3 regions of the Streptomyces sp. Pv4-95 genome follow, and region 1 is predicted to be linked to each of the others. Evidence: riboswitches for the same ligand, from Rfam matches in the RefSeq annotation. Region 1 holds a riboswitch; each other region holds the start of a gene.
The links. Region 1 has a riboswitch for S-adenosylmethionine ahead of QOM21_RS26600 (aminotransferase class V-fold PLP-dependent enzyme). Riboswitches for the same ligand answer to the same signal wherever they lie in the genome.
Positions count from the first base shown of each region.

Region 1 (5,817 bases):
TTCGTGGAGTCCTGGGTCTCGGGCGACAAGCGCGAGCACCACATCCTGGACCGTCCGCGCAACGTCCCGACCCGCACCGGCTTCGGCGTCGCCTGGCTGGTCGCGTACTTCGTGATGCTGATCGGTGGTGGCAACGACCTCTGGGCCACGCACTTCCACCTGTCGCTCAACTCCCTCACCTGGTTCGTCCGGATCGGCTTCTTCGTCCTTCCGGTGCTGGCCTTCATCGCCACCAAGCGGATCTGCCTGGGTCTGCAGCGTCGCGACAAGGACAAGGTGCTGCACGGACGCGAGTCCGGCGTCATCAAGCGCCTGCCGCACGGTGAGTTCATCGAGGTGCACGAGCCGCTCGACCAGGAGCAGCTGCACACGCTCACGCAGCACGAGCAGCCCAAGCCCGTGGAGCTCGGCCCCGAGGTCGACGAGAACGGTGTCGCCCGCAAGGTGTCGCGGGGGCAGAAGCTGCGCGCCAAGCTGTCGAAGTCGTACTACGGCGAGGACAGCGTCATTCCGAAGCCCACGGCCGAGGAGTACAAGGAGATCACCAGTGGCCACGGCCACCACTGATCCCCGCAGCGCCGTGTAGTCACGGCAGGTAGCACGCCACCCAGAGGGCCCCGTCCGGCGAATGGACGGGGCCCTCCGGCCTGCCGGGGCCTCGGTAGGCTGACGGCACAAGCAGGAGACGATCCAGGAGTGTGGACCATGAACGTTGTGACCCCGGTAGGCGGCGACAGCGTGGCGGCCCACACCTGGCCGGACGTGCTGAACGCCCTGCTCGACGGCCGTGACCTCGCCGCGGACGACACCGCGTGGGCGATGGACCGGATCATGCGGGGCGAGGCCAGCGACGCGCAGATCGCCGGGTTCGCGGTGGCGCTGCGGGCCAAGGGCGAGACCGTCGCGGAGATCTCCGGGCTGGTGCGGACGATGTACCGGCACGCCCGGCTGATCGAGGTCCCCGGGCCGAGCGTCGACATCGTCGGCACCGGCGGCGACGGCGCCAAGACCGTCAACATCTCCACGATGTCCGCGATCGTGGTGGCCGGCACCGGCGCGAAGGTCGTCAAGCACGGCAACCGCGCGGCCTCGTCCGCCAGCGGCGCGTCCGATGTGCTGGAGAAGCTCGGGGTCAACCTCGATCTCACCCCCCAGCGGGTCACCGAGGTCGCCCAGGAAGCGGGCATCACCTTCTGCTTCGCGGTGAAGTTCCACCCGTCGCTGCGGCATGTCGCGCCCGCGCGGCGCGAGCTGGGCATCCGTACGACCTTCAACGTCCTCGGCCCGCTGACCAACCCGGCGAAGGTGCGGGCGCAGGCGACCGGTGTGGCGGACGCCCGGATGGCTCCCATCCTCGCCGGGGTGCTCGCCGAGCGTGGTTCCTCCGCGCTGGTCTTCCGCGGAGACGACGGGCTGGACGAGCTGACGACGACGGCGACCTCCCGGGTGTGGATCGTGCGGGACGGCGCGGTGCGCGAGGAGTCCTTCGACCCCAGGGACGTCGGGATCCCCCTGGTGCCGGTGGAGGCGCTGCGCGGCGCGGACGCGTCGTACAACGCCGATGTGGCCCGCCGGCTGCTGGAGGGCGAGACCGGGCCGGTGCGCGACGCGGTGCTGCTGAACTCCGCGGCCGCCCTGGTGGCCCTGGAGCCCTCCGACGCGCCCTTGGCGGAGCAGATCCGGGCCGGCATCGAGAAGGCCGCCCGGTCGATCGACTCCGGCGCCGCGAAGCGGGCCCTGGAGCGCTGGGTGGCCGCAAGCAACGTCTGACCGGCCGCGTGGTGTGACGCAGGACTCGGTCCGTCCTTCGGACCGGGTCTTGCGCCCGCCGGTCGGTGTGGCATGATTCTGCGCAGGTCACGAGTGACAGCGATGCAGGCCCCGGCCCGCTGTCCGGCAACCCTCCTTCCGTGGCGGGGTGCCCCGGGTGATGACCAGGCCGCAGGCAGCGAGGTCTGTGGCAAGCGCGGATCCCTCGCCAGGGATCCTGGTTGTCGAGGGAGATCTCTCCGTGATTCAGCGAATGCGATAGGGCCCGACGGCCCCTTTTCCGCACCCTTTTCTCTTCACGCTGCGCCGCCGCGGCTTTCTGTGCTCACGGCCGTTTCGCAGCGAATTCGCTTATCTCCCAGGGGAGTTCGCCATGTCTGTTTCCGCCGTCGCCGCCGACCGTTCGCTCTGTGCCCCGCTGCCGGTTCTGGGCCGGGATGTCCTCGTCCCGCTCGTGACCGGCGGCGAGGTCGACTACGCCGCGCTCGACTACGCCGCCAGCGCACCGACCCTGCAGCGGGTCTGGGACGACGTGGCCGGCTACGCGCCGTACTACGGCAGCGTGCACCGCGGTGCCGGATACCTCTCGCAGCTGTCCACCGACCTGTTCGAGAACAGCCGCGCCACCATCGCCGGCTTCCTCGGCTGCCGCGCCGATGACCAGGTGGTCTTCACCCGTTCGACGACCGACTCGCTGAACCTGCTGGCGGCCGCCCTGCCGCGGGACACCGAGGTCTTCGTCTTCGAGACCGAGCACCACGCCTCGCTGCTGCCGTGGGAGCAGCGTGCGGACACCGCCGTGACGTACCTGAACGCGCCGCGCACCCCGCAGCAGGCGGTGGAGACCCTGGAGAAGGCCCTGGCAGGCCGGGCGGCGGGGACCGGCCCGGCGCTGGTGTGCGTGACGGGTGCCTCCAACGTGACCGGTGAGCTGTGGCCGGTGCGGGAGCTGGCCGCCGCGGCGCATGCGCACGGCGCCCGCATCGTGCTGGACGCGGCCCAGCTCGCGCCGCACCACCCGGTCGACATCGCCACCCTGGACGTGGACTGGGTCGCCTTCTCCGGACACAAGCTGTACGCCCCGTTCGGCGCCGGAGTGCTGGCCGGCCGCGCGGACTGGCTGCAGGCCGCGGAGCCCTACCTGGCGGGCGGTGGCGCCAGCCGCAAGGTCTCGCGGCGCGCGGACGGCGGCGTGGACGTCGAATGGCACACCACCGCGGCCCGGCACGAGGCCGGCTCGCCCAATGTCATCGGCGCCTACTCCATCGCCTCCGCCTGCCAGGCGCTGACCGAGGCCGGCTTCGACAGCCTGGTCGCCCGCGAGCAGGCGCTGATCGCCCGCCTCCGCGAGGGCCTGGCCGAGGTGCCCGAGGTGAAGGTGCTCTCGCTCTTCGGGGACGACGCCCCGCGGGTGGGCGTGCTGTCGTTCGTCATCGAGGGCTGGAACAGCTCGCACTTCGCGGCGGCGCTGTCGGCCGAGTACGGCATCGGCGTCCGCGACGGCCTGTTCTGCGCCCACCCGCTGGTGCGGACCCTGCTGGGCAGTGAGCCGCAGGAGCCGGGCGAGTGCGGTGCGCCGGAGGCGGCGCCGGGGGAGCGGTCGCTGAACGCCATCCGGGTCAGCTTCGGCGCGGGGACGCCCGACGAGCATGTCGAGCGGTTCGTGCGGGCCGTCAAGGAACTGGTGGCGGACGGTGCGCGCTGGAACTACCGCACCGAGGACGGGCGTTGCGTGCCCGACACCTCGGCCTGACGCTGGTGCCCCGGGACCGGGCGGTCCTCGCCGCCGGCCTCCGGACGCCTGCTAGGCGTCCAGGCCGATGGCGAAGGCCGCTTCGAGGTCGTGCTGGGAGTAGGTGCGAAAGGCGATGTGCGTCTCGGTGGAGGCGACGCCGGGCACCTTGCTGATCCGGCCGGGGATGACATCGGCGAGGTCGTCGTGGGCGGCCACCCGCACCATCGCGATCAGGTCGTGCGCACCGGTGACGGAGTAGACCTCGCTGACACCCTCCAGCGCGGCGATCTTCTCGGCGATCTCCGGGATCTGGTCCACGCTGGTCTTGATGAGCACGATCGACGTGATCACGGCTGGCTCTCTCCCTCGGTCGCCGGTTCGTTCCCCCGGGTGGCCTCCACACTATCTCTCCCGTAGCGCACCCATGCGTACAGGAACCCGAGCGCGAACCCCACCACATGGGCGAGGTAGGCGACCCCCGGGCCGCCCGGATCGTGCCGCGCCGCCTGCCACTGCAGGCCGAACCAGAACAGCAGCACGATCCAGGCGGGGAAGCGCAGCGGCAGGAAGAACAGGAACGGGAAGAGGCTGGTCACCCGGGCCTTGGGGAAGAGGTACAGAAAGGCGCCGAGGACACCGGAGATCGAGCCGGACGCGCCCACGAGGGTCTGGGGGGAGGCCGCGTGGGCGGCCGCGTAGCCGAGCAGCGCCAGATAGCCGGTGGCGATGTAGAAGAGGGCGAACGGCAGCCGGCCCATCCGCGCCTCGGTCATGCCGCCGAAGACGTACAGGAACAGCATGTTGCCCAGCAGGTGCAGCCAGCTGCCGTGGACGAACAGCGCGCTGAGCGGGGTGGCGAGCGCGGCGACCGAGCCGCTCCACAGGTCGACGGGGATCACGCCCCAGCGCTCGAAGTAAGCGGTCTGGGCCTGCAGCAGGGCGTCGCCCGTGCCGTACACGTGGTTGAGGCCGGAGGCCGGGCCGATCACGAAGACCGTGCAGCACAGGCCGATCAGCACGTTCGTCACCCGCGAGAACACCACGGCGAGGGACCGGGCCGGGTGCGGGGGCCGGGGGACTCCGGGGAACAGGGACGGCGCCGTCATGAAGTGATCATGGCGCAATGCGGGCAATCGGGACAGAGTGCCTCGCCGCGTCCCGGCTCCTGGGCGGACCCGCACCGGCCCCCCGTCAGGCCGTAGGGTTACAGGCAGTACTTTGCGTACTTCCGCAGTCCGACGGCGCACCGCGTGAAACCGCACAACTGCACGAGCACGACGAGCACGAAAGAGGACGACACGATGGCTGTTCCCCTGCCGACGGCCGAGACCCGGTGGCGCTGCACGCTGTGCGGCAACCTCACGCGTTTCGATGTGACCCGTCAGTCCAAGGTGGTGGAGTACCTCCACCTCGACCTGGCCGGGGAGCCGAAGGTGGAGGAGCGCGAGGTTCTGAGTGAGAACATCGAGTCCGTGCGCTGCCGCTGGTGCAACGCGGTCGACCAGATCGAGCTGGTGGACCGGCCGGGCGCGAGCGCCTGAGATCGGAGCGATGCAGCCGTGGTGGAGCGTCCAGAAGGGGAGCCGGGGGCGGAGCGTGCCGCCGCATCCGAGGGTGCGGCCGACGACGTGCTGGACCGCCCGCTGCCCGAGGGCGTCCGGCGCCGTGTGGTGGCGCTCACCGCGGACTCGTTCGGCGGCCTGACCGTCTCCGAACTCCCGCCTCCGCTGCGTCAGTACGCCCGCTTCACGCCGTCCCGCCGCGCCAAGTTCGCCGGTAACGCGATGGCCGCGGCGCTGGAGAGCGACGCGGTCTTCCGGCAACGCATCGCGGGCAAGCTCCGCGAGGCCCAGCCGGAGCTGGCCGCCGCCCTCGACCACGGCACCCCGCCCGCCGCCGCCGACCCGCTGGATGTCGCGGCGGCGGCGTACGTCCTGCGCCCGGACGGCTGGGTCAAGCTCGTCGCGGCCGCCGGCGAGGAGGCCCAGCGGGCCAGTGCCGAGCGGGCCGGCGAGGAGGCCGAGCGGGAGCTGGCCAGGCTCCGCGAGGAGCTGTCGCAGGCCCGTACGGAAGCCCGTGCGGAAGCCGACCGGATCCGGGTGGACCTCGACGCCGCCCGCAAGGAGAACGAGTCGCTCCAGCGCAAGCTGCGCAGTGCGCTGAGCGACGTCAAGCGCGGTGAGGCCGCGGTGCGCAAGGCCGAGGCCGCCCTGGAGGCCCAGCGGTCCCAGGCGGCCACCGAGAAGACCGCGGCGGACAGCGAGCTGCGCCGGCTCAAGGCCAGGATCGCCGAGACCGAGGCGTCCCTGGAG
Region 1 is NZ_CP127172.1:6,078,075-6,083,891, forward strand. It holds gene QOM21_RS26590 (cytochrome bc complex cytochrome b subunit) at 1-567, shown strand, start outside; gene trpD (anthranilate phosphoribosyltransferase) at 706-1,770, shown strand; SAM riboswitch class IV at 1,856-1,973, shown strand; gene QOM21_RS26600 (aminotransferase class V-fold PLP-dependent enzyme) at 2,144-3,523, shown strand; gene QOM21_RS26605 (Lrp/AsnC family transcriptional regulator) at 3,575-3,856, opposite strand; gene QOM21_RS26610 (rhomboid family intramembrane serine protease) at 3,853-4,611, opposite strand; gene QOM21_RS26615 (hypothetical protein) at 4,807-5,046, shown strand; gene QOM21_RS26620 (NYN domain-containing protein) at 5,065-5,817, shown strand, end outside.

Region 2 (5,817 bases), 2.6 Mb from region 1:
GCGTTGGCACCGGTGGCCTCGTCGCCCTCGAGCTCAAGCTTCTCGAAGACCGCGGAGGCCTGGAGCAGGGCCACGCCGCCGCCGGCGACGATGCCCTCCTCGACGGCCGCCTTCGCGTTGCGAACGGCATCCTCGATGCGGTGCTTGCGCTCCTTGAGCTCGACCTCGGTGGCGGCACCGGCCTTGATGACGGCCACGCCGCCGGCCAGCTTCGCCAGGCGCTCCTGGAGCTTCTCGCGGTCGTAGTCCGAGTCCGAGTTCTCGATCTCGGCGCGGATCTGGTTCACGCGACCCTGAACCTGCTCGCTGTCACCGGCACCGTCGACGATGGTGGTCTCGTCCTTGGTGATGACGACCTTGCGGGCACGGCCCAGCAGGTCGACGCCGGCGTTCTCCAGCTTGAGGCCGACCTCCTCGGAGATGACGGTGCCACCGGTGAGGATGGCGATGTCGCCGAGCATGGCCTTGCGGCGGTCACCGAAGCCCGGGGCCTTGACGGCAACGGACTTGAAGGTGCCACGGATCTTGTTGACGACCAGGGTCGACAGGGCCTCGCCCTCGACGTCCTCGGCGATGATCAGCAGCGGCTTGCCGGACTGCATGACCTTCTCCAGGAGCGGCAGCAGGTCCTTGACGTTGCCGATCTTGGAGTTGACGATCAGGATGTACGGGTCGTCGAGCGACGCCTCCATACGCTCCATGTCGGTGGCGAAGTACGCCGAGATGTAGCCCTTGTCGAAGCGCATACCCTCGGTGAGTTCCAGCTCCAGACCGAAGGTCTGGGACTCCTCGACGGTGATGACGCCTTCCTTGCCGACCTTGTCCATCGCCTCGGCGATGAGCTCGCCGATCTGGGTGTCGGCGGCGGAGATGGAGGCGGTGGAGGCGATCTGCTCCTTGGTCTCCACATCCTTGGCCTGCTCCAGCAGGGCGGCGGAGACGGCCTCGACGGCCTTCTCGATGCCGCGCTTGAGGGCCATCGGGTTGGCGCCGGCGGCTACGTTGCGCAGGCCCTCGCGGACCAGCGCCTGCGCCAGGACGGTCGCGGTCGTCGTGCCGTCACCGGCGACGTCGTCCGTCTTCTTCGCGACCTCCTTGACCAGCTCGGCGCCGATCTTCTCGTACGGGTCCTCGAGCTCGATCTCCTTGGCGATGGAAACACCATCGTTGGTGATCGTGGGGGCGCCCCACTTCTTCTCGAGGACGACGTTGCGGCCCTTGGGGCCGAGGGTGACCTTGACGGCGTCGGCGAGCTGGTTCATCCCGCGCTCGAGACCGCGCCGTGCCTCCTCGTCGAACGCGATGATCTTGGCCATGTGAAGTGGTCCTCCCGGACAGGGGTGGATTGCTCCGGACCGCGCTGGCGCCCGCGACGGACGGTCTGCGAGCCTGTGGTTCCTTGCCCCACCGGCCTGCCGACCTCACCGAGTCGGTCCTTAACTGTCACTCTCACTCGGAGAGTGCTAACGCAATGATTAGCACTCGGGGGGTGCGAGTGCAAGCGCCTCCCGAGATGGCCCACCCTCCGGACGCACGCCGAACGCATGCCGCACGCACCGGACGCACAGCAGAGGGTCCGCACCCCCTCAGGGATGCGGACCCTCATCACGCTGCAGTCGGTCGGCGCTTCAGCCGGCCACCCGGACCATGTCCGCCTGCGGCCCCTTCTGGCCCTGCGAGATCTCGAACTCGACCCGCTGACCCTCCTCAAGGGTGCGGTAGCCGTCCATCTGAATCGCGCTGTAGTGGACGAAAACATCCGCACCACCGTCGACCGCGATGAAGCCGTACCCCTTCTCCGCGTTGAACCACTTGACGGTGCCCTGAGCCATGCCTAACTCCCCTATTACTGGCCCTTGCACAGGACCGCACTCCGCGGACCCGGGTCAGACCTCACCCCCCGAAAGGCCCGCGGGGTGTGCGCCGGAACGCGTCGACCGCCGCTGAATGTATCTGCACCACTGCCCAGCGCAACAGGTCAATCGGACGAGAATTCTGGCGCCGGAGAATCGGCAATATGCGGTGAAACACCGCTTTCCCTGGGCAAGCCGGGCCGGGCATAACGCACCTGGGCGACAAATGCCGCACACACTTTGGGCACAACTCGCCGCGGTCTCATATGCGTTCGGCACGCGCGCGGAGAGGGATCTTCGCCATGGTATCCCCATTCACAGAACGGAATTGCCCCGTCCGCTTTTCGGCGGACGGGGCAATTCCAGTCAAGCGAGAGGCGAGATGGCGCGAATTAGCACCCGCCGGCCACTGCCGGAATGATCGAGACACCCGCACCGTCCGGCGTCGGCGTCTCCAGGCCCTGCTCGAAACGCACGTCGTCGTCGTTGACATAGACGTTCACGAAGCGGCGCAGCTTGCCCGCGTCGTCCAGCACCCGGGCCGCGATGCCCTGGTGGTTCTTCTCCAGGTCGGCAATCACCTCGGAGAGGGTCGCGCCGTCTGCCGCGACCTCGGCCTTGCCGTCGGTGTAGGTGCGAAGAATGGTGGGGATGCGGACGTTGACGCTCATGGGTTCTGCCTTCCAGCGACTTCGGAGTACAAGTTCGGGGCTGTGCGACTGCCTACGGCTGCGCTCGGCGGCCGTAGGGCTGCATGCGGCGGGTCAGCCGGCCAGGCCGGCCGCGCGGAACGCGTCCAGGCTCGGGCGGATGGTCGCCGAGGGCCCCGTGGTGGGGGCGACGGCGTCAAGCGTCTTGAGGCCGTCGCCGGTGTTCAGGACGACCGTGGACAGGGACGGGTCGAGCAGACCGCTGTCGATGAGCTTCTTGGTCACGCCGACGGTCACACCGCCCGCGGTCTCCGCGAAGATCCCTTCCGTCCGGGCCAGCAGCTTGATCGCGTCCACGACCTGCTCGTCGTTGACATCCTCCACCGCACCACCGGTACGGCGCGCGATGTCGAGCACGTACGGCCCGTCGGCCGGGTTGCCGATGGCCAGCGACTTGGCGATGGTCTTCGGCTTCTGCGGCCGCACCACGTCGTGGCCGGCCTTGAAGGCCGTCGAGACGGGCGAGCAGCCCTCGGCCTGCGCGCCGAAGATCTTGTACGGCTTGTCCTCGACGAGGCCGAGCGCGATGAGCTCCTTGAGGCCCTTGTCGATCTTCGTCAGCTGCGAGCCCGAGGCGATCGGGATGACGATCTGGTCCGGCAGCTGCCAGCCCAGCTGCTCGCAGATCTCGTACGCCAGCGTCTTGGAGCCCTCGCCGTAGTAGGGGCGGAGGTTGACGTTGACGAAGCCCCAGCCCTCACCCAGCGGGTCGCCGATGAGTTCCGAGCAGAAGCGGTTGACGTCGTCGTAGTTGCCCTCGATGCCGACCAGGTCGCCGCCGTAGACCGCGGCCATGACGACCTTGCCGGCCTCCAGGTCGTGCGGGATGAACACGCAGGAGCGGAAGCCCGCACGGGCCGCCGCGGCACCGACCGCACCGGCGAGGTTGCCGGTGGAGGAGCAGGACAGGGTGGTGAAGCCGAAGGCGCGGGCCGCCTCGACGGCGATCGCCACGACACGGTCCTTGAAGGAGTGCGTGGGGTTGCCGGAGTCGTCCTTGACGTACAGACCGCCGGTGACGCCCAGCTCACGGGCGAGGTTGTCGGCCTTGACCAGCTTGGTGAACCCCGGGTTCAGGTTCGGCTTGTCCGCGACGTCGGCGGGGACGGGCAGCAGCGGCGCGTAGCGCCAGATGTTGTCGGGGCCGGCCTCGATCTGCTTCCGCAGGGCCTCAGGGTCGCCGCTCGGCAGGTCGTACGCGACTTCGAGCGGCCCGAAACATTCCTGGCAGGCGAAGATCGGGCCGAGGTCGAAGCGCTGTCCGCACTCGCGGCAGGAGAGCGCGGCGGCGGGACCGAGAGCGACGGAGGGAGTGTTTTCGGTGACTTGCACAGCCATGGAGGCGAGGCCCTTTCTCCTCATCTTCCTCGCGGCGCATCTCGCCACGAGACGGATTTGGCACCTTCCCTAGCCGGGAGCCTCACGCGCGCGGGACATCAGCGTCCTGGCGGCAAGACCGGCTGGAGGGTTGCCGGGGCTTCAACGGGCCGTTTCCCTCTGCCCCTCTGGATGAGCGGTATGGCGCTGGGCCGAAACCCAGGCGTTTGTTCTGCGGGACCCCCGACATAGGACGGTGATCCGCGTTGTTCAAGACTGTAACCGAAGGCAGTGAGGGTTGAGATAGTCGTCCGAACCGCGAGATGGATCACACGGTCGTCGTTCGACGGCCACCGAGGAGATCGTAGACGTGCTGGAAGAAGTGGAGCGCTGGCTGAGCGGCCGCTCCTGGTCCGCTGCCGACCGGCCGCTCGGCCGGCTCCTGGAGGCCAAGCGGCAGACGGGCCGGACGGTCAGCGTGGTGCTGCCCGCACTCGACGAGGAGGCGACGGTCGGCGCGATCGTCGCGGCGATCCGCGGCGAGCTGATGACCGAGGCGGCGGCGCTGGTCGACGAACTGGTGGTGCTCGACTCCGGCTCCACCGACCGCACCGCCGAGGTCGCGGCGGCGGCCGGGGCGAGGGTGGTGCACCGCGACAGCGTCCTGCCGCGGCTGCCCGCGCTGCCCGGCAAGGGCGAGGTGCTGTGGCGCTCACTGCTCGCCACCAGCGGCGACATCGTCTGCTTCGTCGACGCCGACCTGCGCGAGTTCTCGCCGTCGTTCGTCTCCGGGATCGTCGGCCCGCTGCTGACGGATCCGGACATCCAGTTCGTGAAGGCGATGTACGACCGGCCGCTGGAGACCGGCGTGGACGGCTCGGGCGCCGGCCAGGGCGGCCGGGTCACCGAGCTGGTGGCCCGCCCGCTGCTGAACCTGCACTGGCCGCAGCTGGCCGGCTTCGTCCAGCCCCTGGGCGGCGAGTACGCCGCCCGACGGTCGCTGCTGGAGCGGCTGCCGTTCCCGGTCGGCTACGGCGTCGAGCTGGGCCTGCTCGTCGACGCGCTGCACACCGTCGGCCTGGACGCCCTGGCGCAGGTCGACGTGGGCGTGCGCAAGCACCGCCACCAGGACGGCCAGGCCCTCGGGAGGATGGCCGCGGCGATCTACCGCACCGCTCAACTGCGCCTCACCCGCGGCCACTTGATCCGGCCTCGGCTGACCCAGTTCGACCGCGGGCAGGACGGATTCGTGCCGCGCACGACGGACGTGGACACCGAGGAGCGGCCTCCGATGGCCGATATCCCGGAATACGCCGAGCGGCGGGCGGCCTGACCGACTCCGTACGTTTGAGCGGATCTGTCGCGGGTTAGTCTCGCGGCATGGTCTCCGAGCGCAGTGGTGCCGAGGTTCTCGTCGCGTCCAATCGCGGCCCGGTCTCCTACTCCCTGGGGGAGGACGGCGCGCTGACCGCCAAGCGCGGCGGCGGCGGGCTCGTCTCGGGCCTGTCGGCCATCGGCCCGGACACCGACGCGGTGTGGGTGTGCGCGGCGCTCGGCGAGGGCGACCGGGAGGCGGTGCGGCGCACCGGCGGGCTGCTGTCCGCGGAGGACACCGGCGGACAGCGCGTTCGGATGCTGGACATCCCGGCGGAGGTGTACGCCGACGCCTACAACGGCATCGCGAACTCCGTCCTGTGGTTCGTCCACCACATGCTCTACCAGACGCCGATCGAACCGGCATTCGATTCGGACTTCCGGGCGCAGTGGGCTTCCTACGTGGACTACAACGCCGCCTTCGCCGACGCGCTGGCCGAGCAGGCGGCGCCCGGCGCGGCGGTCCTGGTCCAGGACTACCACCTGGCGCTGGTGCCCGGCCTGCTCCGCGACCGCCGCCCCGACCTGCGCATCGGCCACTTCTCGCACACGCCGTGGGCACC
Region 2 is NZ_CP127172.1:3,484,376-3,490,192, forward strand. It holds gene groL (chaperonin GroEL) at 1-1,316, opposite strand, end outside; gene QOM21_RS15215 (cold-shock protein) at 1,629-1,832, opposite strand; gene QOM21_RS15220 (MoaD/ThiS family protein) at 2,246-2,524, opposite strand; gene thrC (threonine synthase) at 2,618-3,901, opposite strand; SAM riboswitch class I at 3,919-4,079, opposite strand; gene QOM21_RS15230 (glucosyl-3-phosphoglycerate synthase) at 4,251-5,213, shown strand; gene QOM21_RS15235 (trehalose-6-phosphate synthase) at 5,261-5,817, shown strand, end outside.
Region 2: linked by a shared signal. The riboswitch ahead of thrC (threonine synthase) and the one ahead of QOM21_RS26600 (aminotransferase class V-fold PLP-dependent enzyme) in region 1 are both predicted to bind S-adenosylmethionine.

Region 3 (5,817 bases), 1.9 Mb from region 1:
CCGCTCTTCGAGAGCGGCCTGCGACAGTCGCGCCTTTGCGGACACGTGGCCGCCCTCCTCTCCTGCGCCGCCCCGGACGGCCGGCTCCGCCGCGGACGGACCCAGGGGCCGACCGCCGTACGGTCACGGGCCGCCGCGGTGAACGCCGCTCGCGCTGCTCGTTCACCGCTCCAGCCGTACTCGCTCGGCGGCCGGTTGTCCGCCGCACCGAGCCGTCGGCGCGGTGCGGACGACTCGGCGTTGAGGTGTCGGCAGGCACCTGTGACCTTGATCTCCGAGTTTTGCACATGGCTCGGCGGTGACGAAATGAAGTCGCCGCAGGAGCCGGGAGCCCGGGAGCGCTGAGTGGGGGGTGGGCCACGGACTCCTGCCCGCTACTTCTGCGGGTAGACCACGCTCTTGACCGCGGTGGCGTCCCGGGTGCCGACCGTCAGCGCCTGCTCGGCGTCTTCCAGGCCGTAGCCGTGGGTGGCCAGCGGGTCGAGCCGGACGCGGCCGGAGGCTGCCAGGGCGATTGCGGCGGGCCAGGTGTTGGCGTAACGGAAGGTGCCGGTGATCTCCAGCTCGTGGCTCTGGACCTTGGCCAACGGCAAGGGCACCTCGTCGCCGCCCATACCGATCAGGACAGCGCGACCGGCCCGGCCCAGGGCGCGGATCGCCTCGTTGATGGCGCCGGGGATGCCGCTGCACTCCAGAAGGACATCGGGGGTGAAATCGAGCTCGGACACCGGGGTCTGCGCGACGTTCACGGCAGTGGCCCCGAATTCCCGGGCGAGTTGCAGGCGGTGCGGGACGATGTCGGTGACGACCACCTCGGACGCCCCGAAGGCCAGCGCGGTCTGGGCGGCGATGAGGCCGACCGGCCCGGCGCCGGTGACCAGGATCCGGTCACCCGGGGCGACCCGGGCCTTGCGACAGGACGACACGCCCACCGAGAGCGGTTCGAGAAGGGCGGCCGCCTCGTCGCTCAGCGAGTCCGGTACCGCGTGTGCGAACTCCTCGTGCACCGCCACGTACTCGCAGAAGACACCGTCCACCGGAGGGGTGGCGTAGAAGACCATCTCGGGGCAGAGGTTGTACCGGCCGAGGCGGCATTCGGCGCAGGAGCCGCAGGGCGTGCCGGGCTCGATGGAGACCCGCCGGCCCACCTCGTGCCGCTCCGCGCCGGGGCCGCGGGCCACCACGGTTCCGGCGGGCTCGTGACCGAGGATCATCGGCGCGGTCATGACGAAGTCACCGATCCGGCCGTGGCGGTAGTAGTGCACATCGGATCCGCAGGTGCCGACCGCGTCGACCCGGACGAGGACCTGGCGCGGCCCGGGGGAGGGGGCCGGGCGTTCCTCGATGACGAGCTGTTCGGGGCCCTGGAGTACGGCGGCGCGCATGGTGGCGGGTGTCTGGAACATTGCGGGGGTGCGACCTTTCAGGAGCGGGCTGGAGGTGTGTCCACCATCGGCAGCCGGGTGCGTGCGGGGGAGGGGCGAGGAGGACTGTCAGGCGAGGGTCCCCGGGACCGGTTCCTCTGACCGGCTTCCCTCGGTGACGGTGTGGGCTTCGGGGCGCATGCCGTCGCCGGGCGAGGTGACGTACAGGCAGAGCACCGCGTTGACGAGGAGCAGTCCCGCGTAGATCCACATGAGGCCCTGGAATCCGAACGTGCTGTAGGAGACGGTCCCGATGAGCGGGCCGACAGCGACGCTCAGACCGGCGCCCAGCGTGTAGACGCCCATCACCTGGCCTCTGCGGTCCGGTGCCTGAGTGATCATCATCGCGGGCAGGGGAACGTAGCCCGCAAGGCCGGCTCCGTAGACGGCGACCGCGAGGGCGGCCACGGGGAAGTCGTAGCCGGCCGCCGCGGGAAGGTAGTAGCACAGCAGGCACCCGAGGGCCCCGAGCACACCGCCGAACAGAGCGCAGGTCTTGCGGCCGCTCCAGTTGTCACCGAGCACACCGAAGACCAGGAGGGCACCCAGGTTCGTGACCATCATGATCACGAGCAGGGTGTTCCACTCCCCGTCGCTGAACCCCAGATCCCTGACGAAGAACGGCATGAAGACCCACATGCCGAAGGAGGGCGTGGTGTTGATCAGCCGGATGATCAAGCTGACCCCGAGCTTCGGCTTCTCGAAGAGGATCTTGAAGGTGCCCAGCAGCTCCGTACGGGCATCGCGGCCCGGCGCCAGCCCCGTGAGGCCGGTGCGCTCGCGCAGCAGGAGCAGGACGATCAGGGAACCTGCGGCGACCATCGCCAACGAGAGCCACAGCGTCGGGTAGAAGCCGATCATCGGCATGGCCGCGGCGAACAGGAAGGAGCCGATGATGGGATAGCCGGAGCTGTAGGCGAACCAGAACCAGCCGACGGCCTTGCTCTGGTGGTCCTTGGGGGCCACCGCCATGATCCAGGACAGAAAGCCGTAGGCGAACATCGGGTAGCCGAAGCCGCGCACACCATAGGTGATCATGACGAGGTCGTAGCTCTCGGCCGGGATGGCCACCGTCAGCATCAGGACGTGGAAGACCACCCAGATCCCGGCGCCGATCGCCATCACCCGCCGCGGGCCCCATCGATCGGACAGCAGGCCGGCGCCCAGGAACGAGGCGATGGCCGCCGTGACGCCGTAGACGGTGATGATCGCGCCCGCGCCGGTCTCCGAGAACCCGAGGTCGGTCCCGAAGAACTTCGACAGATAGCTCGTCTCGACGCCATCACCGATCATGAAGAACAGCAGGCCGACGTAGCCCCAGACGAGCGGTTTGGGGATGCCGATCCGGTCGATCGGATGGCGCCGGTACGAGGTTTCTGTGCGTGTGCTCATGGCTGTGTCACTCCTGCCGGCGTGGTGTGCGTCCTTCGGCCGGTGCCCGTGAAGGGGGCTCCGGTCTCGGTGAAGTCGTCCTGCGTGGGGATGTCGCGGATACCTGGGCCGAGGCCGAGCGCCGCGAGCCCCGTGAGTCGCTCGACGGCAGGGGGCCGACCAGGGCCGTTGGCGACGACTGCGCGCAAGGGCTCGCTCCTCATTTCCTGGTGGATTGCCGTGGACAGTAGCCATGAAGTTACGGTGCCGCAAGCGTTTACATCTCATTAAATGTGTGAAATCTTGCTTGCGAGAATCACTGAAAACGTGGCCTGAAGTGGGGGAGGTGGCTCCGGCGCCGCAGCGGCCGGCTCAGCGTCCAGGGGGCCGTTTGGGCGGCCATCTCAGGTGGGCTGGTCGGTAGCCTGCGGCCGTGGGAATCGAACGGAGCCCTGACCGCTGGTTGGAAGACACACGGACGTCCTACGCACCGTCGCAGCGAGCTGTGCCGTTCAGGTGCGCAATCTTCTGGAGGCGACGCCCGCTCAGCGGACGGCCCTGGCGCACTTCGCCGACCTGGTGCGCAGCCGCGGAGGCGGGCCGGTCGCAGACGTGGGATGTGGGCCGGGCAGGATCACGGCCCACCTGCTTCACCTGGGTGTGGACGTGTTCGGGATCGACCTCTCACCCGGGATGATCGAGGTGGCCAGGACGGGACCGCGTCGGGCTCCGGCTCGCGGACGGCTCCACGACGGACCTCGACCTCGCTGACGGCTCGCAGGCCGGCCTGATCGCCTGGTACTCGCTCATCCACATCTCCGACGAGGAGATCGCCTCGGTCCTCGCGCACTTCCGGCGCGTGTCGCGGCCGGGTGGGCCACTGCTCCTCGGCTTCCACGTCGGTGATGAGCCGGAGTTGACGACGCGGGGCCTCAGCGGCGTGGCCGAGGGGTACGCCGAGGCTGGGCGAGCGGCTTCAACAGGCTTACGTGGTGAGGGACTCGGCGGTCCTACACATGCTCCTTTTGCCGGGCGGGACGACAGGGCGAACGCGGCTGGGACGGTTTCGTCCGGCTGGGCCCGCCTGAGGTTTCACAGCAGATCTCCGCACATGCTCACACCGTCGGCCGTGGTGTGTCACCGTCCGGGCCGGTCTGTTCGCACGACCGAAACATCGCGTTCGCAGACCGCGGTGCCGTGTCGGCCCCGCCGTCTCAGACTCCGGTCAGCGGCGTTGACATCCCTTCCGCGGCCTGTCTAACTTACGGCGCATCTCGGTCATGAGTGTCAGCGACAAGCCCTGGCTGGCTGGCCGGCAACCCTCGCATCGCGGTGGGGTGCCCCAGGTGACGACCGGACCGGACGATTTTTCGGTAAGCGCGAGGCCCCGCGGGGCGGACTTGGTGATGGTGACGGCGATGTACGCAGCTCCGGAGACGGCCGCATGGCGGCGCTACGGTCGCGTCGTGACGTCCGTGAACCGTCCGGTCGATCTGCTCCGCGTCAACAGTGCCCTGTGTAGGGCTTCCTGTCGTACCGTCCGCCACGGCTCGTCCGTGGACGGCAGCTGAAACGTCGTCGTTCCGACCCGCATCGCACGGAACGGACGCATCGGACGCATCGGATGCGTCGGAGGCATCCGGTTCATCTGCTGCGACGGACGTTTCTGACGTTCTGACGCCCTGAGGGCCGTGGCGTTGGTTTCGCCCCTCACTTCCCTGCCCCCGTGCCGCTCCTTCCCCGGCGCTACGGCGTGCGCAGAGCCATGTCTCTGCATCGCGCCGTAGCCACCCTGGCGGCCGGGGTGTTCATACCTGCTGGAGTCCTCCATGAGTGAACGTGTCGGCTCTGCTGTGTCCTCCGGCTCAGCACCCCCCATCGAGGCGGCTCCCCGTCCCGAGCCCTCGCCACCCCTACCGCCTCGGCCGCCGGCGCCGCAGCGGGTGCTTCCGCTGCGGCGCCCCGGGCGGTGGATCGCCACGGTGATCGTGCTGGTGCTGGTCGCCCAGATCGTGCACGGGCTGGTGACCAACCCCTTCTACCAGTGGGACCGGTTCCTGTACTGGTTCGTGCGTCCCACGATCATCGACGGGCTGTGGATCACCCTCCAAGTCGCCGCATACAGCGCGGTGTTGGGGCTGCTAGGCGGTATTCTGCTCGCGTTGGCCCGGCTCTCCGCGAGCCCGGTGCTGCGCGCGATCAGCTGGACCTACGTCTGGCTGCTCCGCTCGGTGCCGCTGATCGTCGTGCTGCTGTTCCTCTACAACTTCAGCGCCCTCTACAAGACCCTCAGCCTCGGTGTGCCGTTCGGCCCCGCCTTCGTCACCTTCGACGAGTCACGGCTCGCCACCGACATGGTCGTCGCCGTCATCGGACTCAGCCTCAACGAGGCGGCGTACGCGGCGGAGGTCGTCCGCGGCGGCCTCCTCTCCGTCGACCAGGGCCAGCACGAGGCGTCGGCCGCGCTCGGTCTGCCGAGGGGCTACCAGTTCACGAAGATCGTCTTTCCGCAGGCCCTGCGCTCCATCACCCCGAACTACGTCAACCAGCTGATCGGCCTGATCAAGAGCACCTCGCTGGTGTTCTACGTGTCGCTGCTCGACCTGTTCGGCTCCGCGCAGAGCATGGGTGCCACCTACCCCGGGGACATCGTTCCGCTGCTGCTCGTGGCCACCGTCTGGTACCTGATCCTCACGAGCCTGGTGTCCGTCGTCCAGTTCTACGTCGAGCGGTACTACGCCCGGGGCGCCACGCGCAGCCTGCCGCCGACCCCGTTGCAGAAGCTGCGGGCCGGTCTGCGCGATCTGAGGGCCCGTCTACGCAGGGAGGCCGCCGTATGAGCACCGAGACCACCAACACCTCCGGCACCGGCGCGTCCACCGAGACCGCCAAGACGACCGAGAGCACGAAGGCCGTGAAAACCGTGGGGCCCGCCAGATCAGCCGAGGTCCTCGGGACGGGCCCCGCCACCGTCGAAGTGCATGACGTGCACAAGTGGTACGGGGCCCATCAGGTCCTCGAC
Region 3 is NZ_CP127172.1:7,966,029-7,971,845, forward strand. It holds gene QOM21_RS34980 (DeoR/GlpR family DNA-binding transcription regulator) at 1-45, opposite strand, end outside; gene QOM21_RS34985 (NAD(P)-dependent alcohol dehydrogenase) at 375-1,406, opposite strand; gene QOM21_RS34990 (MFS transporter) at 1,494-2,816, opposite strand; gene QOM21_RS34995 (hypothetical protein) at 3,456-3,566, shown strand; SAM riboswitch class IV at 4,072-4,181, shown strand; gene QOM21_RS35000 (amino acid ABC transporter permease) at 4,625-5,635, shown strand; gene QOM21_RS35005 (amino acid ABC transporter ATP-binding protein) at 5,632-5,817, shown strand, end outside.
Region 3: linked by a shared signal. The riboswitch ahead of QOM21_RS35000 (amino acid ABC transporter permease) and the one ahead of QOM21_RS26600 (aminotransferase class V-fold PLP-dependent enzyme) in region 1 are both predicted to bind S-adenosylmethionine.